Regions from separate parts of the Cellulomonas hominis genome, predicted to be linked through region 3. Evidence: predicted binding sites of a transcription regulator. Region 3 holds the regulator's gene; each other region holds the start of a gene.

Region 1 (7,026 bases), 2.6 Mb from region 3:
CGCCGGGCCGTATCGTGGACTCCTCGTGCGCGCCGGCGCGCGAGGGGGACGGACGGTGGACGCATGGGACTGCTGGACCGGATCGGCTCGCCCGAGGACGTGCGAGCGCTGACACCGGCGCAGGTCCGCCTGCTGGCGGCGGAGATCCGCACGTTCCTCGTGGACCAGGTCTCCCGCACCGGCGGGCACCTGGGGCCGAACCTCGGCGTCGTCGAGCTCACGCTCGCGCTGCACCGGGTGTTCGACTCGCCGCGGGACACCCTGGTGTTCGACACCGGCCACCAGGCGTACGTGCACAAGCTCCTGACCGGCCGGCGGGACTTCAGCCGGCTGCGGCACCGCGGCGGCCTGTCCGGGTACCCGAGCCGGGCGGAGTCGGAGCACGACGTCGTGGAGAACTCGCACGCGTCGACCGCGCTGTCCTGGGCGGACGGCATCGCCCGGGCGAACGCGCTGGCCGGGCGCGGCGACCGGCACGTGGTCGCGGTGATCGGCGACGGCGCGCTGACCGGCGGCATGGCCTGGGAGGCGCTGAACAACATCGCCGACGGCACCGACCGGCGCCTGGTGGTCGTGGTCAACGACAACCAGCGGTCGTACGCCCCGACGATCGGCGGCCTCGCCCTGCACCTCGACGCGCTGCGGACCACGCGCGGCTACGAGAGCGTCCTGTCCTGGGGCAAGCGGACCCTCAAGCGCTCCGGACCGCCCGGGCGGATGGCCTACGACGCGCTGCACGGCCTGAAGAAGGGCATCAAGGACGTCGTCGCGCCGCAGGGCATGTTCGAGGACCTCGGGCTGAAGTACGTCGGGCCGGTCGACGGGCACGACGCGGGCGCCGTGGAGTTCGCGCTGCAGCGGGCGCGCGCGTTCGGCGGGCCGGTGATCGTGCACGTCATCACGGAGAAGGGCCGCGGGTACAGCCCGGCCGAGCAGGACGTGGCGGACCGGTTCCACGCCGTCGGGCAGATCCACCCCGAGACGGGACTGCCCGTGGCGCCGTCGCGGTTCGGCTGGACCGGCGTGTTCGCGGACGAGGTCGTGCGGATCGGCCGCCGCCGGCCCGACGTCGTGGCGATCACCGCGGCGATGCTCAACCCGGTGGGCCTGGCGCCGTTCGCGGCGGAGTTCCCGGACCGGACGTTCGACGTCGGCATCGCCGAGCAGCACGCCGTGACCACGGCCGCGGGCATGGCGTACGCCGGGCTGCACCCCGTGGTCGCCGTCTACGCGACCTTCCTCAACCGGGCGTTCGACCAGGTGCTCATGGACGTCGCGCTGCACCGGGCCGGGGTGACGTTCGTGCTGGACCGCGCCGGGCTGACCGGCGACGACGGCGCCAGCCACAACGGCATGTGGGACCTCGCGGTCCTGGGCGTCGTGCCCGGGCTGCGGCTGGCGGCCCCGCGCGACGAGGACACCCTCCGCGCGGCCCTGCGCGCGGCCGTGGACGTGGACGACGCGCCCACCGTCGTGCGGTACCCGAAGGGCGCGCTGCCCGACCCGCTGCCGGCGGTCGACGAGGTGGACGGCGTGGACGTGCTCGCGCGGCACGGGGCCGGGGCCGCGGGCGACGCGCGGACCGTGCTGGTGTGCGGTGTCGGGCCGATGGCGCGCACCGCCGTCGCGCTGGGGGAGCTGCTCGCGGCGCACGGGCTCGGCGTGACCGTCGTGGACCCGCGCTGGGTGCTGCCCGTGCCGGCAGCGCTGGTCAAGCTCGTGGGGGAGCACGACCACGTGGTCACCCTCGAGGACGGCGTGCGGGAGGGCGGCGTCGGCTCGGCCCTCGCGCTGCGCGCCCGGGACGCGGGGATCGCCACGCCGGTGCAGGCGTTCGGGGTGCCGCGGCGGTTCCTCGACCACGCGGCCCGCGACGAGCTGCTGACGACGCTGCGCCTGACCCCGCCGGACATCGCCCGCGACGTCCTGACGGCCCTGGGCGCCACCCCCTGACGTGGCCCGGCCTCGCGCGCGCGGGCGGTGCGCGCGCGAGAAGGACAGTGAGCGCCGTCACGTGAGCACCATCACGCTCCCGTTCCCGCTGGTCACGGCCCGACTGGGACCTCGGTCCCAAGACATCCCATGACCTCGTGAATAGCGTCACGAGTACGACGACCTCAGCGAGGGAGCAACAGATGTCCACCACAGCAGTACCTCAGTCCGGCACCGACGCCACCGCGGGTGCCTGGGACGGATTCGTCACCGGACCCTGGTGTGACGGGATCGACGTCCGCGACTTCATCCAGCGCAACTACACCCCGTACACGGGCGACTCGGCGTTCCTCGCCGGGCCGACCGAGCGCACCACGGGCGTCTGGGCGACGCTCAGCGAGATGTTCCCCGCCGAGCGCGCCAAGGGCGTGTACGACATCGACAACCACACCCCGTCGACGATCGTGTCGCACGAGCCCGGCTACATCGACCAGCCGAACGAGCTCATCGTCGGCCTGCAGACCGACGCCCCGCTGAAGCGCGCCATGATCCCCAACGGCGGCTGGCGCATGGTGGAGAAGTCCCTCGAGACCTACGGGTACGAGGTCGACCCCGACGTCGCCAAGATCTTCTCGACGTACCGCAAGACGCACAACGACGGCGTCTTCGACGTGTACCCCCCGAACGTGCGCGCGGCCCGCTCCTCGCACATCATCACCGGCCTGCCGGACGCCTACGGCCGCGGCCGGATCATCGGCGACTACCGCCGCGTCGCGCTGTACGGCGTGGACGCGCTGATCGAGGGCAAGCGCCTCGAGCGGCACGAGATGGACATGGAGCCGTCGGTCGAGGACATCATCCGCGACCGCGAGGAGAACGCCGAGCAGATCCGGGCGCTCCAGGAGCTCAAGCAGATGGCGGCCTCCTACGGCTACGACATCTCCAAGCCGGCCACGACCGCCCGCGAGGCCGTGCAGTGGCTGTACTTCGCCTACCTGGGCGCGGTGAAGGAGCAGAACGGCGCGGCCATGTCGCTGGGCCGGGTCTCCACCTTCCTCGACGTGTACCTGCAGCGCGACCTCGCCTCCGGTGCGATCACCGAGGAGTTCGCGCAGGAGCTGATCGACGACTTCGTCATCAAGCTGCGCATCGTCCGGTTCCTGCGGACCCCCGAGTACGACGCCCTGTTCTCCGGCGACCCGACCTGGGTGACGGAGTCCATCGGCGGCATCGGCGAGGACGGCCGCCCGCTGGTCACCAAGTCGTCGTTCCGCTTCCTGCAGACGCTCTACAACATCGGCCCGGCCCCCGAGCCGAACCTGACCGTGCTGTGGAGCAACCGCCTGCCGGAGGGCTTCAAGCGGTACTGCGCGCAGGTCTCCATCGACACCTCCGCGATCCAGTACGAGTCCGACGACCTGATCCGCACCTCCTGGGGCGACGACGCGGCGATCGCCTGCTGCGTGTCCCCGATGCGGGTCGGCAAGCAGATGCAGTTCTTCGGCGCCCGCGTCAACATCGCCAAGGCCCTGCTCTACGCGATCAACGGCGGCCGCGACGAGGTGTCCGGCAAGCAGGTCGCGCCGGTCAGCGCCCCGGTCGAGGGCGACGTCCTGGACTACGAGGACGTGGCGGCGAAGTACGACAAGCTGCTCGACTGGCTGGCCGAGACCTACGTCGACGCGCTGAACTGCGTGCACTACATGCACGACAAGTACGCGTACGAGCGCCTCGAGATGGCCCTGCACGACCGGGCGATCCTGCGGACCATGGCCTGCGGCATCGCCGGCCTGTCGGTCGTCGCGGACTCGCTCTCGGCCATCAAGTACGCCAAGGTCACGCCGGTGCGGGACGAGGACGGCCTGGTGACGGACTACGTCATCGAGGGCGACTACCCGAAGTACGGCAACGACGACGACCGCGCGGACGACATCGCGGTGGGCATCACCAAGGCCTTCATGGAGAAGATCCGCCACCACAAGACGTACCGCAACGCGCTGCACACGCAGTCGGTGCTGACGATCACCTCGAACGTCGTGTACGGCAAGGCCACGGGCAACACCCCCGACGGCCGCCGCGCCGGCGAGCCGTTCGCCCCGGGCGCCAACCCGATGAACGGGCGCGACTCGCACGGCATGCTCGCCTCCGCCATGTCGGTCGCGAAGCTGCCGTACTCCGAGGCGATGGACGGGATCTCGCTCACCTCGACGGTCGTGCCCTCGGGCCTCGGCCGCACCAAGGACGAGCAGGTGACGAACCTCGTGGGCCTCATGGACGCGTACAACGTGTCCTCCGGGTACCACCTGAACGTCAACGTCCTCAACCGGGACACCCTCGAGGACGCCATGGAGCACCCCGAGAAGTACCCGCAGCTCACCATCCGGGTCTCCGGCTACGCCGTGAACTTCGTCCGGCTGACGCGCGAGCAGCAGCTCGACGTGCTCTCCCGGACGTTCCACGGCGGCATCTGACCCGCCCGGTCGCCCGCCGGGACCACCCGGCCCCGGCGGGCGACCCGCCCCGCCAGCCACGCACGCAGCACGCCCCGAGGAGGCCCGAGATGACCGGCACAGTCGAGCAGGTGGGCGCCCCGGTGATCGAGCTCGGGCTCCCGCTGGTCGGGGGCTCGCACCAGCGCTCGTCGGCCGGCACCGCCGGCCTCGAGGTGAGCGAGGCGGACCGCTCCGAGCGGTTCGCGCAGATGCGGGCCGGCGAGCTGGGCTCGCTGCACTCCTGGGAGCTCGTCACCGCGGTGGACGGCCCCGGCACCCGCCTCACGACGTTCCTGGCCGGCTGCCCGCTGCGCTGCCTGTACTGCCACAACCCCGACACGATGGAGATGCGCCGCGGCGAGCCGGTGCTCGCCGAGGAGCTGCTCCGCCGCATCGCCCGCTACGTGCCGGCGTTCTCGGTGACCGGCGGCGGTCTGACCATCTCGGGCGGCGAGCCGCTCATGCAGCCGGCCTTCGTGGCCCGCCTCCTGCGCGGGGCCAAGGAGCTCGGCGTGCACACCGCGATCGACACCTCCGGCTACCTCGGCGCGCACTGCACCGACGCGATGCTGGCGGACATCGACCTGGTGCTGCTGGACGTCAAGTCCGGCATCCCCGAGACCTACAAGAGGACCACCGGCCGCGAGCTCCAGCCGACGCTGGACTTCGGCCGCCGGGTCGCCGCGAGCGGGACCGAGATCTGGATCCGGTTCGTGCTGGTGCCCGGCCTGACGGACGCCGTCGAGAACGTCGACGCCGTCGCCGACTACGTCGCCACGCTGTCCACCGTGTCCCGCGTCGAGGTGCTGCCGTTCCACCAGATGGGCCGGGACAAGTGGGCGAGCCTCGGCATGGACTACGAGCTCGAGGATGCCCAGCCGCCGAGCCCCGAGCTGGTCGCCCGGGTGCGCCAGCAGTTCCGGGACCGCGGGCTCACCGTCTTCTGATCCTCGGTGCCGCCGGCCGCACCGGTCGTCGTGGGTCAGGCGGCCGGCGGTACCGATGCCACGCCCGGTGGCAGCAGCCGCCGCCCGAGCACCCGCTCCGACCAGCCGGACCGGTCGAGCCAGGGGCAGATCCCGCCGAGGTGCGCGGGCCAGCCGGCGCCCAGGAGCATCGCCAGGTCGACCTGCTCCGGCCCCGGCACGACGCCCTCGGCCAGCAGCGCGCCGATCTCGTCGGCCAGCCCGCGCGCCACGCGGTCCAGCACGGCGGCCTCCTGCTCGGCCCGGGTCCCGCCCGCGGTCGGCGCTCCGAACGCGTCCTGGATCGCGGGGTCGACCTCCGGCAGCCCGGACGGGCCGGGGCGGGCGACGGTCCGGCCCTCCTCGACCAGGCGGTCGAGGCCGGGGGACAGCGGGTAGCGCGCCCCGAGCTCCTCGTGCAGCGTCACGAGCACGTGCCGGGCGACCGGGAGCCCGACGAGCTGGAGCAGCGCGAACGGGCTCATGGGCAGCCCCAGCGGCCGCAGCGCGGCGTCCGCGGCCTCGACGGGCGTGCCGTCCCCGACCGCCCCGAGCACGTCCGCGAGCATCCGCAGCAGCACCCGGTTGACCACGAAGCCGGGACGGTCCGTCGTGCGGACCACGGTCTTGCCGGCCCGGCGCGCCACGTCCACGCCCGTCGCCACCGCGACGGGGTCGGCGGCCTCCGTGGCGACGACCTCGACCAGCGGCATCTGCGCGACCGGGTTGAAGAAGTGCAGGCCGACCACGCGCTCCGGGTGCGCCAGCCCGTCGGCCATCGCGGTCACCGACAGCGCGGAGGTGTTCGTCGCGAGCACGCAGTCCGGACGGACCAGCCCCTCGAGCTCGGCGAACACCGCGCGCTTGACGTCCAGCACCTCGGTGACGGCCTCGACGACCAGGTCCGCGTCGGCCAGCGCGCCCAGGTCGGTGCCGACCCGGATCCGGTCCAGCAGCCGGCGCGCGGCGTCCTCGGGCAGGCGGCCGCGGGCGACCGCCTGCTCCACGAGGTCGCGCACCCGGTCGCGGCCCGCGGCGGCGCGCTCCTCGTCGACCTCGCGCAGCGCGACCGGGACGTCCAGCCGGGTGCCGAGCAGCACGGCGAGCTGGGCCGCCATCAGCCCGGCGCCGACGATGCCGACCCGGTGCACCTCGCGCGGCTCGGCGGCGTCCTCGACGCGGGCGGCGCGCCGGGCGCCCCGTCCGGTGAGGTCGGCGGCGTACAGGGCGGCCCGGGCCTCGTCGGACAGCAGAAGGGCGGCCAGCACGTCGTCCTCGGCGCGGAAGCCGGCGTCCCGGTCCCGGGACCCGGCGCGGGCCAGCAGGTCGAGGGCGTGCGCGTAGGCGGGCGCGGCGCCGTGCAGCCGGGCGTCCAGGGCCACGGCGGCGCGGGCGACCGGGTCCGGCTCGCCGTCCGGCAGCGGGGGCACCTGGGCGTGGCGGCGGGACGGCGCGTCGCCGGCGCGCAGGACGCCGGCCGTCCACGCCACGGCCGACTGCTCGAACGCGTCCGCCGGCAGCACCGCGTCGACCAGGCCGAGGTCCAGCGCCTGCTCGGCGGTCGTCAGCCGGTTGTTCGCGAGCGGCCGCAGCACCGCCAGCTCGACCGCCGCGGGCAGCCCGACGATGCGGGGGAG
Region 2 (7,026 bases), 620 kb from region 3:
GACCCGCTCGCGCGCGGAGTCCGCCAGGGCGGACAGCCGGTCGGCAGCCTCGCTCGCGGACTCGCGGGCGGAGTCGACGGCCGACTGGGCCTGGGACGCGGCCTCCTGGGCCTCGGCGCACGCCCCGAGCACCCCGGCGGTGCCGAGGGCGAGCGGGACGGCGAGCGCGAGGCGCGCGGCGCGGGTCAGCGGGGCACGGCGGGTGGTCATGCGGGGCCTCCTCGTCGGGGGCGCTCATTGTGCCAGGACGGGCTGGGAAGGGCCTGGACACGGGAGCGCCCCGCCCGCGGACGATCGCGGGCGGGGCGCTCGGCGAGCAGCCTGACCGGGGGTCAGGAGGAGGCGACCGTGGCGCTCTCCTCGGCCGGGGCCCCCGCCCCGGCGGGCGCGTCACTCGTCGCACCCTGCTGCTCGCGGCGGCCACGCACCTCGGCGACGGAGGTGCCGTAGTAGGCCGCAGTCATGATGTCCTTCATGTCCGCCCGCATCGGCATGCGGGGGTTGGCGGGGGCGCACTGGTCCTCGTACGCACCCATCGCGACCTCGTCGAGCCGGGACAGGAAGTCCTGCTCGTCGACGCCCTGCGCCTGGAAGGACGACGGGATGCCGACCTTCGCGCGCAGCGCCTCGATCGCCAGGGCGTAGGACTCGACGCCCTGCTCCGGGGTCTCGGCGGGCAGGCCCAGCATCTGCGCGATCTGCTGGAACCGCTCGGGGGCCACGTAGTGCTCGTACTTCGGCCAGCTCGTGAGCTTGGTCGGGATCTGGCCGTTGTACCGGATGACGTGCGGCAGCAGCGTGGCGTTCGTCCGGCCGTGGACCAGGTGGAACGTCGAGCCGATGACGTGCGCCATCGCGTGCACGATCCCGAGGAAGGCGTTGCCGAACGCCATGCCGGCGATGGTGCCCGCGTTGTGCATCTTCTCGCGGGCGGCCTTGGTGGCCGGGTCGGCCGGGTCGCCGTTCACCGACTGCGCCAGGTTGTCGAAGATCAGGCGGATCGCCTGCAGCGCCATGCCGTCGGTGAAGTCGTTGGCGTACACCGCGACGAACGCCTCGGTGGCGTGGGTCAGGGCGTCGAAGCCGGAGTCGGCGGCCAGCGAGCGCGGCATCTTCGAGGTGAGGACCGGGTCGATGATCGCGACGGTCGGGGTCAGCGCGTAGTCGGCCAGCGGGTACTTCTTGCCGGCGTCGGGGTCCGAGATGACGGCGAACGGCGTGACCTCGGCGCCCGTGCCCGACGTGGTCGGGATGCAGACGAGCTTGGCGAGCTCGCCCAGGACCGGGAACTTGAAGGCGCGCTTGCGGACGTCGAAGAACTTCTGCTTGAGGTCGGAGAACACGATCTCCGGGTGCTCGTACAGCAGCCACATGACCTTCGCGGCGTCCATCGGCGAGCCGCCGCCCAGGGCGATGATCGTGTCGGGGCGGAAGTGCCGCATCTGCGCCGCGCCGGCCTGGACCGTCTTGACGCTGGGCTCGGGCTCGACCTGGTCGATGATCTGCACCGACACGTGGTTGCCGCGGCGGTTCAGCACGTCCAGGACGCGGTCCACGAAGCCGAGGGTGGTCATCGTGGCGTCGGTGACGATGGTGACGCGCTCGACGTCGGCCATGTCGGACAGGTAGCGGATGGCGTTCGGCTCGAAGTACGTCTTGGCCGGGACCTTGAACCACTGCAAGTTGTTGTTCCTCCGGCCCACGCGCTTGATGTTGACGAGGTTGATCGCCGACACGTTGTTCGACACCGAGTTGTGGCCGTAGGAGCCGCAGCCGAGGGTGAGCGACGGGATGAAGGCGTTGTAGATGTCGCCGATGCCGCCGAGCGACGACGGGGCGTTCGCGATGACGCGGATCGCCTTGACGCGGTTGCCGTACTCCTCGGTCAGCGCGTCGTCCTGGGTGTGGATCGCGGCGGAGTGGCCCAGGCCGTCGAACTCGACCATCTGCTCGGCGAGCTGGATGCCCTGCTCGGTCGAGGTGGCGCGCAGCACCGCGAGGACGGGGCAGAGCTTCTCGCGGGTCAGCGGCTCGTTCGGGCCGACCGAGCCGACCTCCGCCAGGATGATCGAGGTGTCGGCCGGCACCGTGAAGCCGGCCTGCTCGGCGATCCACTGCGGGGACTTGCCGACCACCGTCGGGTTCAGCTTGGCGTCGGCGCAGTTCTTGCCCTTGGCCTCGACGCCGAAGATGAACTTCTCGAGGAGCGCCTTCTCCTTCTTGGTGGCCCGGTAGGCGTGCAGGACGGCGAACTCGGCCAGCGCGGCGTCGTAGATCTCGTCGTCCAGGATGACGGCCTGCTCGGAGGCGCAGATCATGCCGTTGTCGAACGACTTGGACAGCACCACGTCGTTGACGGCCCGCTTGAGCTTCGCGGTCTTCTCGATGTACGCCGGGACGTTGCCCGCGCCGACGCCGAGGGCCGGCTTGCCGCAGGAGTAGGCCGCGCGGACCATCGCGTTGCCGCCGGTGGCGAGGATCGTGGAGACCCCCGGGTGGTTCATCAGCAGGCCGGTGGCCTCCATCGAGGGGGCCTCGACCCACTGGATGCAGTTCTCGGGGGCGCCGGCGGCGATCGCGGCGTCGCGCACGACCTGGGCGGCGGCGACCGACGACCGCTGCGCGTTCGGGTGGAACGCGAAGATGATCGGGTTGCGGGTCTTCAGCGCGATGAGCGACTTGAAGATCGCGGTGGAGGTCGGGTTGGTCACCGGGGTCATGGCGCAGATGACGCCGACCGGCTCGGCGATCTCGGTGATGCCGTTGATCTCGTCGCGGCTGATGACGCCGACCGTCTTGAGCGAGGACATCGAGTTGGTGACGTGCTCGCAGGCGAAGATGTTCTTGACGGCCTTGTCCTCGAAGACGCCGCGGCCGGTCTCCTCGACCGCGAGCTCCGCGAGGTGGCCGTGCTGGTCGAGCGCGGCGACGGCGGCCTTCTTGACCAGGCGGTCGACGTCCTCCTGCGTGAAGCGGCTGTACTCCGCCAGCGCCTTGGTGGCGCCGGCGACCAGCTGGTCGATGGCGGCCGCGGTGTCGGTGCTCGTCGTGGTGGTCACGGGGCAACTCCCGAGGTGGGTCCGATGAGGGGGATGAGAGGGCTCCGTCGACCTCACGTGGACCACGCTATCGAGAAACTTTTCACAAAGTCTGGGACCGGAGTCCCGGGGACCTTCGTCCGGCCGGGCGCGGGGGTCCTCCGTCCGCCCGGAGGACCCCCGCGAGGACGCTCCTATGGTTCGTCAAGCCGGGAGTGGGCCGTGTTCGAGTTGGCGGAACAGGTCGCGGGCGATGTAGCGCTTGAGGCAGCGGCGGATCTCGCGGTCGGTCTTGCCCTGGGCGCGGCGGCGGTCGATGTAGTCGCGGGTGCGCTGGTCGTAGCGGGCGCGAGACAGGGCGATGACGTGCAGCGCGCGGTTGAGCTGGCGGTCCCCGGAACGGTTCAGCCGATGCCGGATCGTCATGCCTGAGGACGCGGGGATCGGGGCGGTCCCGGCGAGCATCGCGAACGCGGCCTCGGAGCGGATCCGTCCCGGGTGGGACCAGGCGATCAGGACCTGGGCGGCGGTGAGGGCTCCGATCCCGGGCTGGGTCAGCAGGTCGGGCCGCCACGAGCGCACGATCTCACCGATCGCGGTCTCGTGGTCGCGGGCCTCGTCCTGCAGGGTCAGGACCCGGCGCGCCAGGGTCCGCAGGACGTTCGCGGTGGTCACCGTCTGACGGTCCCAGGCCGATCGGGTCCGCAACCGGGCGGCGGTCTGGACCGTCACGGTCGTGTTCGCCCCGCGCAGCACGGCGCGCAGCTCCTCTGGCGCCGCGGTGACCAGAGCGAGCAGCTGGCGCTGAGCCAGGGTCGCGGCCTCGACCCCCGAGCGGCGGGCCGCCATGAGAACGGCGAGCTCGGCGCGAGGACCGTCGTCCTTGATCCGCGCGAGGTGCTCGCGGGCCAGGGCCTCGCGTGCGGCGCGGACCGCGTCCAGGGAGTCGGACTTCGCGCCATGACGTCGGGCGGCTCGCTTCGGGCGGTCCAGCTCCACGACCTGCTCACCGGCCGACCCGAGGAACCGGGCCAGACCGGCGCCGTAGCCGCCGCCACCTTCCAACGCCCAGACCCGCGAGCCACCACGGATCGCGCCGACCCAGGTCAGCAGCTCGCCATAGCCACCCGGATCGGTGCTGACGGTCAACTCGCTGAGCGTGCCGCCAGTGGTCGCGTCCACGACCGCGGCGGTGTGGGTGTGCTTGTGGGTGTCGACCCCGATGACGAGATCGACGCGTTCAGCCAGACTGGTCACCGCGTACTCCTTCGAACCGGAGGAACGTGAGGTTCCGGTCCGGCTGGAGATCGGCAGGACTGTGACGGGACACGCCCGCGTCCACGGGCGGTCAAGCTCCTGATCAGGCCAGCAACTCCGGTCGGGCCGGGGCCGGCAGGCACGCGCGGACAAGTCCGCTCGAAGGCACGAAGCCAGTCAGACGTAGAGTCACGCGCGCACCCACCGAACACAGCCCACCGCTCAGCGAGCCGCAGGCACAAGCCTCACAGTCAGTCGTGCGAGAGCGGCGGCGGGGTCAGCACCGTCGGGTGGTCCGGCACCGTCGCGGTCATGAGCGTGCCGTCGGCGCGGCGCGTGCCCTCGATGTCGCGGACCGTCGGCGTGCCGATGAGGCGCGGCGCCGGGGCCAGCGCGAGGACGACCGGGTCGCCGGCCGTGACCTTGACCTGCTCGCCGCGCACCACCAGGTCGGCGGCGTCGCCCTCCTCGACCGTCAGGCGCAGCTCGGTGTGCCGGACGTCCACGCGGACGCGGGTGCCGCGCAGCGTGAGCCGGAACGTCAGCCCGTCCCAGACCTCCGGCAGGCGCGGGTCGAGGGACACGACGCCCTCGTGGTCCCGCAGGCCGCCGAAGCCGCAGACCAGCGCGCTCCACACGCCGCCCGCCGACGCGACGTGCACGCCGTCGGAGGTGTTGTGGTGCAGGTCCGCGAGGTCCACGTACAGCGCGGCCGTGAAGTACCGCAGCGCGAGCTCCTGGTACCCGACCTCGGACGCCACGATGGACTGCACGACCGCGGACAGGGTGGAGTCCCCGGTGGTCAGCGGGTCGTAGTAGTCGAAGTCGGCGAGCTTCTCCTCCGCCGTGAACTGGTCGCCCTGCAGGAACAGGGCCAGCACGACGTCGGCCTGCTTGAGCACCTGGAACCGGTAGATGACCAGGGGGTGGTAGTAGAGCAGCAGGGGGCGCTTGGCCGGGTCGGTGTTCGCGAGGTCCCACAGCTCCTTCTCGAGGAACTGCGCGTCCTGCGGGTGGATGCCGAGCCGCTCGTCGTAGGGGATGTGCATCCGCTCGGCGGCGTGCGCCCACTCGTCGAGCTCGTCCTGGCTGAGCCGCAGCCGGGCGACCATCGCGGCGTGCGCGGCGGGGTCCTCGTGCGCGAGCCGCTCGACGGCCTGCACCGCGCCGCGCAGGTTGGCCCGCGCCATGACGTTGGTGAACAGGTTGTCGTTGACGACGGTCGTGTACTCGTCGGGGCCGGTCACGCCGTGGATGTGGAACGACGCGTCGCCGTTCGTCCCGCGCCAGAAGCCCAGGTCGGCCCACATGCGGGCGGTCTCGACGAGGATGTCGATCGCCTCGCGCGCGAGGAAGCCCTCGTCGCCCGTGGCGGCCACGTACTGCCGCACGGCGTGCGCGATGTCGGCGTCGATGTGGTACTGCGCGGTGCCGGCCGCGTAGTAGGCCGAGGCCTCCTCGCCGTTGATCGTCCGCCACGGGAACAGCGCGCCGTGCTGGTTGAGCTCGGCGGCGCGGCGGCGGGCCGCGTCCAGCATCGTGTACCGGAACCGCAGCGCGTTCCGGGCGACCCGGGGCGAGGTGTACGTGAGGAACGGCAGGACGTAGATCTCGGTGTCCCAGAAGTAGTGCCCGCTGTACCCGGAGCCCGTCAGGCCCTTCGCGGCGATGCCGTTGCCCTCGGCGCGGGCCGTGGCCTGCGCGATCTGGAACAGGTTCCAGCGGATGGCCTGCTGCAGGTCGGGCTGGCCGGGGACCTCGACGTCGCTGCGGGCCCAGAAGGCGTCCAGCCGCGCCCGCTGGTCGGCGAACTGCTGCTCGACGCCGGTCTGCGCGACCCGGTCCAGGGTGCGCCGGCACCGGTCGGCGAGCTCGCGCGCGGGGACGCCGCGGGACGAGTGGTAGGTGACGACCTTGGTGATCCGGACCGTCCGGCCCTGCTGGGCGTCGATCCGGTAGACGTGCTTGGCGAGGTCCTCCTCGACCAGCGAGAGCTCCTCGTAGTCGTTCTCGGTCTCGATCGTGTGGTCCGCCGCGACCGCGAGCGTCATCCCGGACGTCGCGGCCCGGTAGGACAGCACGTACCGGCCGCCCGAGCCCCAGTGGGTGCTGGGCTGCAGGACGCGCTCGGTCAGCGTCTCGGACTTGCGGGGGTCGAAGCCCTCGCCCATCGCGGCGGCGCGGACGTGGTACTCGTCCTGGCCGTCCTGCCGGTTGAGGATCTGGCTGCTGATCACGACCGGGGCGTCGGCGTCCAGCATCGTCAGCTCGTACGTCATGACCGCGAGGTGCCGCTCGGCGAACGACACCATGCGCCGGGTGCGCACCTGCACGCGCTTGCCCGACGGCGTCTGCCAGACCAGGTCGCGGTAGAGGACGCCGTCGCGGAAGTCGAGGCTGCGCTCGTACTCGTGCAGGTCGGCGACCGTGAGGAGCAGGGGCTCGTCGTCGACGTACAGCCGCATGATCTTCGCGTCGGGGACGTTGACGATCGTCTGCCCGACGCGGGCGAAGCCGTACGCCTCCTCGGCGTGCCGGATCGGCCAGGTCTCGTGGAACCCGTTGATGAAGGTGCCGTGGCTGTGGCTGTCCCGGCCCTCCTCGACGTTGCCGCGCATGCCGAGGTAGCCGTTGCCGACGGCGAACAGGGTCTCGGTGCGGCCGAGGTCGGCGGCGTCGTGCCGCGTCTCGCGCAGGCGCCACGGGTCCGCCGGGAACCGGTGCCGGTCGA
Region 3 (7,026 bases):
CCACAGGCCCGCGCGCGGCGCGAGCAGCGTCCGGCGGTCCTGCTGCAGGAACGGCACCAGCCCGAGGAATGCCAGGCCCATGACGACGACGAGCACGCCGAGCACGCGGGACAGCGGGTCCTGCCAGCGCAGCAGGAACGACCCGAGCGTCCCGGCCAGCGACCCGTAGGCGAGGAACACCGCGGTGAAGCCGGCCACGAACAGCAGCACGCCGAGCACGAGGCGGCCGCGGGAGGGCGCCTCAGGCGGGGCCGCGGGGGCCGTCGAGGGGGCCGCGGTCAGCGAGGGCTGCGCGGGCAGGTGCGCGGCGAGGTCGAGCGGGGCGCCGGACCCGGCGGGCACCCGCGCCCGGCCCGGCGCGGACGCCGCGGACATCCCGCCCAGGTACCCGACGTACGCGGGGACCAGCGGCAGGACGCACGGGGACGCGAACGACACGAGACCGGCGAGCACGGCGACCGGCACGGCGGCCAGCAGCGATCCCGACACCGCGGCCTGCGCGAACGAGTCCCCCACGCCGGCGAGCATCACGCGCCGTCCTCGGCCAGCACCTCGTCGACGAGGGCGCGCAGCGTCGACCCCTCCGCCAGCCCGACGATCCGCGCGGCGACCATGCCCTCCCGGTCGAGGACGACGGTGGTCGGAGTCGCCTGGATCGGCACGACGCCCTGCAGCGCGGCGACCGCGCGCTTCTCGCGGTCGTCGATGCTCGGGTACGGGACGTCGAACGTCTCCTGGAACGACAGGGCGGTGCCGGCGTCGTCCACGCCGTTGATGCCGAGCACCCGCACGCCCTGGTCGGCGTAGTCGCTCGCGAGGTCCGCCAGGTCGGGGGCCTCCGCGCGGCACGGCGGGCACTGCGCGTACCAGGTGTTCAGCACGACGACGTCGCCCTGCCAGTCCGCGGTGTCCACGGCCTCGCCGGCGAAGTCCGTGCCGGCGACCTCGACCGGGCCCTGCCGCTCCCCGACGCCCCACTGGCTCACGGTGCCGTCGCCCGAGACGTAGCCCTGGTCCGCGACGTCGTCGCCCGCGGTCCCGGCGGCGTCCCCGCCGGAGCACGCCGCGAGCAGCCCCGCGACGGCCAGCGCCGCCGCGACCCCCCGTGCCCCCCGGGTCCTCATGCCCCCGCCACGGCGGACGCGCCGGGCAGCAGGTCGGCGGCCGGCTCGGTGTAGCCGATCCGCACCAGGCGGTCGTCCTCGTAGACCAGGCTGGTCAACGACGCGAGCGAGCACTGCCGGCGACGCGGGTCGTGCCACAGCCGGCGGTCCTCGAGCGCGAGCCGGGTGACCCAGATCGGGAGCTGGTGGCTGACCAGCACCGCCTCGTGGCCGCGCGCGGCCTCGCGGGCCCGGTCGACGACGCCGAGCACCCGGGCGACCTGCTCGCGGTACGGCTCGCCCCAGGACGGCCGGAACGGGTTGACCAGCAGCGGCCAGTGCCGCGGGTGCCGCAGCGAGCCGTCGCCGACGCCGAACGTCAGGCCCTGGAACTGGTTCTCCGCCTCCAGCAGGCCCTCGTCCGTGGTGACCGGCAGGTCGAGGGCGGCCGCGAGCGGGGCGGCGGTCTCCTGGGCCCGCTGCAGCGGGGAGGCCACCAGCACGGTGACGTCGCGCCGCGGCGCGCCGAGGTCCCCGGCGAGGTGGGCGGCCACCCGCTCGGCCATCTGCTGCCCGCGCTCGGACAGGTGGTAGCCGGGCAGGCGCCCGTAGAGCACGCCGGTGGGGTTGTGCACCTCGCCGTGCCGCATCAGGTGGATGGTGGTCGCGACCATGGGGTCAGTCTCGCAAACCCGGCTGGGTGGTCGTGCCGCGTCCGCAGCCTCGGTCGCGCTCGGCCTCCGCGAGCGCCGCGGCGCAGCCGGCCTGCAGCGCGGCGCCGACCGCGCCCATCGCGTGGCCGAGCGCCTGCATCTGCTCGGGGGTGAGCACGTCGACCAGGCGGGTCCGCACCGACGCCACGTGCGCGGGCGCCGCGGCGACCAGCCGCTGCCAGCCGGTCTCGGTCATCGTGCAGTTCACCCCGCGGGCGTCCTCCAGGCAGGGGGCGCGCTCGACCAGGCCGTCGGACTCCATGCGGCGGACCGTGTGCGTGAGGCGGCTGCGGGAGTGCGCCAGCTCGCCGGCCAGCTCGGACATCCGCAGCGTGCGGCCGGGCGCCTCGGACAGCCGGACCAGCACCTCGTACTCGCCGAGGGACAGCCCGGTCTCCTGCTCGAGGTCGTGCGCGAGCACGTCCAGCAGCCGGGCGGTGCCGTCCCGGTACGCGCGCCACGCGCGCTGCTCGTCCGCCGTCAGCCAGCGGACGTCCTCGTGCGTCCCCGTCGTCGTGCCCATCGCCGTCCTCCCCTGGTGCGCTCGTCGCCTGCTGCCCACCTGCCGCACTGTGACGTCGGTCGCTGATCGTCCCACAGGTGTTGCGCGCTCGTCCGCAGTGTAGTAGAAATCTCAACTAACCGCAGTTGACACTTCAACTTCTCAGCAGGAGGCACCATGTCCGTCACCACGCTCCCCACGGGTCTCGCCGCCGGCACCTGGGCCATCGACCCCTCGCACACCGAGGCGTCCTTCACGGTCCGCCACGCCGGCATCTCCAAGGTCCGCGGCACCGTCGCGGTCACCGCCGGCGCGATCACCGTCGCCGAGGACCTCACGCTGTCCGCCGTCACCGCGACGCTCGACCCGTCGACCATCAACACCAACGACGCGGGCCGCGACGGCCACCTCAAGTCGGCCGACTTCTTCGACATCGAGAAGTTCGGCGAGTGGACGTTCGCCTCCACCGGCGTGGTCGCGGACGGCGAGGACTACGTCGTGACCGGCGACCTCACCATCCACGGCGTGACCCAGTCCGTCGAGCTGGCCGTCGAGTTCGGCGGCTCCGCCACCGACCCGTTCGGCAACCAGCGCGCCGGCTTCTCCGCCACCACGACCATCTCCCGCAAGGAGTTCGGCATCACCTGGAACGCGGCCCTCGAGGCCGGCGGCGTCCTGGTGAGCGACAAGGTCGTCATCTCCCTCGAGGTCTCGGCCATCAAGCAGGCCTGACCCCGCCGCTCCCCTCCGGGGAGCACCCCTCCCGAGGGCCCGACCGCGACTCCCCTGCCGCGGTCGGGCCCTCGCGGCGTCTGCGGTCGGCGGGTCAGTCCGCCGCGGCGACCGGGGACGCCGCCACGGGGGCGCCGTCCGCGGGCGCGGGCGCGGGCGCGACTGAGCGCTGGCGGGCGTGGAAGCCGAGGATCTGCAGCTCGGAGCCGAGGTCGACCTCGCGGACGTCCACGCCGTCGGGCACCCGCACGGTGCGCGGCGCGAAGTTGAGGATCCCCGTGATGCCCGCGGCGACGAGCCGGTCCGTCGTGGCCTGCGCGGCGGAGCCCGGGGTCGCGACGACGGCGATGCTGGCCTCGGTCTCCTCGATGACGCGCTCCAGGTGGTCGACGTGCTGGACCTCGTGGCCGCCGACGGTGGTGCCGACGAGGTCGCGGTGCGTGTCGAACAGCCCGACGAGCACGAAGCCCCGGTCCGCGAAGCCCGAGTACGTGGCGAGCGCGTGGCCGAGGTTGCCGATGCCGACGATGACGACCTGGCGCTCCTCCGCCATGCCGAGCGCCTGCGCGATCTGCCGGCGCAGGTGGTCCACCTCGTACCCGACGCCACGCCGGCCGCCCGCCCCGAGGTAGGACAGGTCCTTGCGGAGCTGGGCCGGCGAGGCCCCGACGAGCTCGGCGAGCTGGTCGGAGGAGGTCGTCGTCACGCCCTCGGACGCGAGGCCGCCCAGGGAGCGCAGGTATCCGGGGAGTCGGGCGACGGTCGTCGGCGGCAGGGCTCGCACTCCCCCAGGTTAGGCGGTCGGCGGGGCTTCCAGGGCCTCCCGCACGCGCGCCGCGTCGATCTGCCAGTAGCCGACCCGCACGCCGTCCACCTCGACGACCGGCACGAGCTCGCCGTGCACGTCGGCGAGGCCGGCGTCGTCGACGTCCACCTCGGTCCAGGCGGCGCCGTGCTCGGCGGCGACGGCGGCCACCACGGCCCGGGCGTCGTCGCACAGGTGGCAGCCGCGGCGGGCGTACAGCACCACGCGGGCGGGGACGGTCGGGGCGGCGTCGGAGGTCGGCACGGCACGAGCCTAGGCATCTGACTACAGTGGCCGGGTGCCCGAGCCCACCGAGCCCGCCACCGGCGCCGCCGCGCTGCCGGGCCGGGTGGCCGCCTTCTTCGACGTGGACAACACCGTCATCCGGGGCGCGAGCTCGTTCCACCTCGCGGTCGGTCTGTACCGGCGCGGGTTCTTCCGGAGCTCCGACTTCGTGCGGTTCGCCGCGTACCAGGTGCGGTACCTGACCTTCGGGGAGAACCGCCAGCAGATCGACGAGGTCCGCCAGCGGGCGCTGGAGATCATGCGCGGCCGGTCCGTCGCCGAGGTCGTGACGATCGCCGAGGACATCTACGACGAGGTGCTGTCCCTGCGGATCTTCCCCGGCACGCAGCGGCTGCTCGACCAGCACCTGCGGGCCGGCCACGAGGTGTGGCTGGTCACCGCGACCCCGGTGGAGATCGCCGAGATCATCGCCCGGCGGCTCGGGGCGACCGGCGCGCTCGGCACCGTCGCGGAGCACAGGGACGGCTTCTACACCGGCGCGCTCGTGGGCGACCTGCTGCACGGCAAGGCCAAGGCGTCGGCCGTGCGGGCGCTCGCCGAGCGGGAGGGCCTGGACCTGGAGCAGTCGTTCGCCTACGGCGACTCCACCAACGACGTGCCGATCCTGTCCGAGGTCGGGTTCCCCTGCGCGATCAACCCCGACGCCCGCCTGCGCCGGCACGCCGCGGAGGTCGGCTGGCCGATGCGCGAGTTCCGGGGACGGCGCCGCAACGCCACCCGGCGCGGCGTGGACGCGGCGACGGTCGCCGGGTCCGCGTGGGTGCTGGGCCTGGTGGTCCGCACGGTGCGCCGCGCGATCCGCGCCCGCTGGGGCGGCCGGTGACCGCGCACGCCGGCGCCGCCGTGGTCGTCCGGCCCGCCGACGCCGCCGAGGCCGAGGCCGTCGCCGCGCTGGCCGCCGTGACGTTCCCGCTCGCCTGCCCGCCGTCCTCCACACCCGAGGACCACGCCGCGTTCATCGCCGCGAACCTCACCCCCGCGCACTTCGCCGCGCACCTCGCCGACCCCGACCGGGACGTGCTCGTCGCCGACGAGGACGGCGCGCTGGTCGGGTACACCCTGCTGGTCGCGGGCGAGCCGTACGCCCCCGAGGTCGCCGCGGTCGTGCCGCTGCGCCCCACCGTCGAGCTGAGCAAGTGCTACGTCCTGCCCGGCCGGCACGGCGGCGGCGTCGCGGGCGCGCTGATGGCCGCCAGCCTGGACGCCGCCCGCGCGCGCGGGGCCGCCGGCGTCTGGCTCGGGGTCAACGGCGAGAACCTGCGCGCGCAGGCGTTCTACCGCCGGTCGGGGTTCGTGGTGGTCGGGGAGCGCACGTTCCAGGTCGGCGACCAGCGGCACCACGACCTGGTCCTGCACCAGCCCGTCTGACCCGCACCGCCCCGCCCGGCGGGCCCGCGCCGAGCGCCACCCGCGGGCCGGCGCGGAGCCCCGGGGTCACGGCTCCAGGCGGACCACGTTCCACGAGACCGGCGGCACCCGGAGCGTCAGGCGGCCGTCGGCGATGGCCGCGGTGTCGTTCGCCCGCGGGAGCACCGACGTGGCGTCGTCGGCCGTGGCCACCCACGTGTGGTCGGGGTTCGACAGGCTGGTCGCCTCGACGACCCGCAGGCCGGGGACGGACCGGGTGTCGACCTCGAGCGTGACCTCCTCGGTCGTCGAGCGGTTGACCGCGAACAGGGCGACGGCCCCGGTCCCCGGGTCGCGGGTCGCCACGGCGTCCACGAGCGGCACGTCGCCGAACTTCGCGGTCTCGTACGTCGGCACCTCGACGGCCACCTGCAGCACGTCGCCCGCGGCGTACCGGGAGGCCTGCGCGAACGGGTGGAACGTCGTCTGCCGCCAGATCCGGCCGCCGGGCTCGGTCATGATCGGCGCGATCACGTTGACCAGCTGCGCGAGCGACGCGGAGTGCACGCGGTCGGTGTGCCGGAGCAGCGAGATGAGCAGGTTCCCGACGACGACGGCGTCGGCGACGTTGTACTTGTCCTCGAGCAGCACGGGCGCGACCGGCCAGTCGTCGCCCGACGGCGGCACGGACTCCGCGCGCTTCTGGTACCAGACGTTCCACTCGTCGAAGGAGATGTGGATCCGCTTGGCGAGCTTCTTGTGCGCGCGGACCCCGTCGGCCACCGCGGCGACCGAGTCGATGAAGTGGTCCATGTCGACGGCCGACGCGAGGAACGACCCGAGGTCCCCGTCCTCCTCCGCGTAGTAGGCGTGCGCGGAGATCAGGTCGACGTGCTCGTAGGTCTCGGACAGGACGGTCTGCTCCCACTGGCCGAACGTCGGCATCCCGACGCCGGACGAGCCGCACGCCACGAGGGTGAGGTCGGGGTCGATCATCCGCATCGCCCGGGCGGCCTCGGCGGCGATCCGGCCGTACTCGTGCGCGGTCTTGTGGCCGATCTGCCAGGGGCCGTCCATCTCGTTGCCCAGGCACCACATGCGGATGCCGTAGGGGTCGGCGGCGCCGTTCGCCCGGCGGAGGTCGGACAGGGCGGTGCCGCCCCGGACGTTGCAGTACTCGAGCAGGTCGAGCGCCTCCTGCACGCCGCGGGTCCCGAGGTTCACGGCCATCATCGGCTCGGTGCCGGACGCGGCCGTCCAGCGCAGGAACTCGTCGACGCCCACGAGGTTCGGCTCGGTGGAGTGCCAGGCCAGGTCGAGCCGGCGCGGGCGCCGGTCGCGCGGGCCGATGCCGTCCTCCCACCGGTACCCGGACACGAAGTTGCCGCCCGGGTAGCGGACGCTGGAGACGCCGAGCTCGCGGGTGAGCTCGATGACGTCGCCGCGGAACCCGTCGGCGTCGGCGGTCGGGTGGTCCGGGTCGTGGATGCCGGTGTAGACGCATCGGCCGAGGTGCTC

What was found. The regulator Rex, encoded in region 3, represses fermentation and respiration genes when NADH is low (regulators of the CRP and FNR family bind a similar motif). The targets are predictions, from matches to a motif close to CTTGTGAANNNNTTCACAAG.
Region 1: the regulator Rex is predicted to act here: its motif matches at 2,088-2,107, upstream of pflB (formate C-acetyltransferase).
Region 2: the regulator Rex is predicted to act here: its motif matches at 3,129-3,148, upstream of adhE (bifunctional acetaldehyde-CoA/alcohol dehydrogenase).

The regions. Positions count from the first base shown of each region.
Region 1 is NZ_JACHDN010000001.1:3,851,219-3,858,244, forward strand. Features, by position in the region: gene dxs (1-deoxy-D-xylulose-5-phosphate synthase) at 64-1,953, shown strand; gene pflB (formate C-acetyltransferase) at 2,136-4,403, shown strand; gene pflA (pyruvate formate-lyase-activating protein) at 4,493-5,371, shown strand; gene HNR08_RS18195 (3-hydroxyacyl-CoA dehydrogenase NAD-binding domain-containing protein) at 5,407-7,026, opposite strand, start outside.
Region 2 is NZ_JACHDN010000001.1:605,556-612,581, reverse strand. Features, by position in the region: gene HNR08_RS02895 (hypothetical protein) at 1-210, opposite strand, end outside; gene adhE (bifunctional acetaldehyde-CoA/alcohol dehydrogenase) at 333-3,059, opposite strand; gene HNR08_RS02885 (IS110 family RNA-guided transposase) at 3,243-4,295, opposite strand; gene HNR08_RS02880 (glycoside hydrolase family 65 protein) at 4,547-7,026, opposite strand, start outside.
Region 3 is NZ_JACHDN010000001.1:1,230,388-1,237,413, forward strand. Features, by position in the region: gene HNR08_RS05720 (cytochrome c biogenesis CcdA family protein) at 1-528, opposite strand, end outside; gene HNR08_RS05725 (TlpA family protein disulfide reductase) at 528-1,124, opposite strand; gene HNR08_RS05730 (histidine phosphatase family protein) at 1,121-1,777, opposite strand; gene HNR08_RS05735 (MarR family winged helix-turn-helix transcriptional regulator) at 1,782-2,339, opposite strand; gene HNR08_RS05740 (YceI family protein) at 2,496-3,050, shown strand; gene HNR08_RS05745 (redox-sensing transcriptional repressor Rex) at 3,145-3,834, opposite strand; gene HNR08_RS05750 (glutaredoxin family protein) at 3,844-4,119, opposite strand; gene HNR08_RS05755 (HAD family hydrolase) at 4,154-4,984, shown strand; gene HNR08_RS05760 (GNAT family N-acetyltransferase) at 4,981-5,529, shown strand; gene arfA (arabinosylfuranosidase ArfA) at 5,596-7,026, opposite strand, start outside.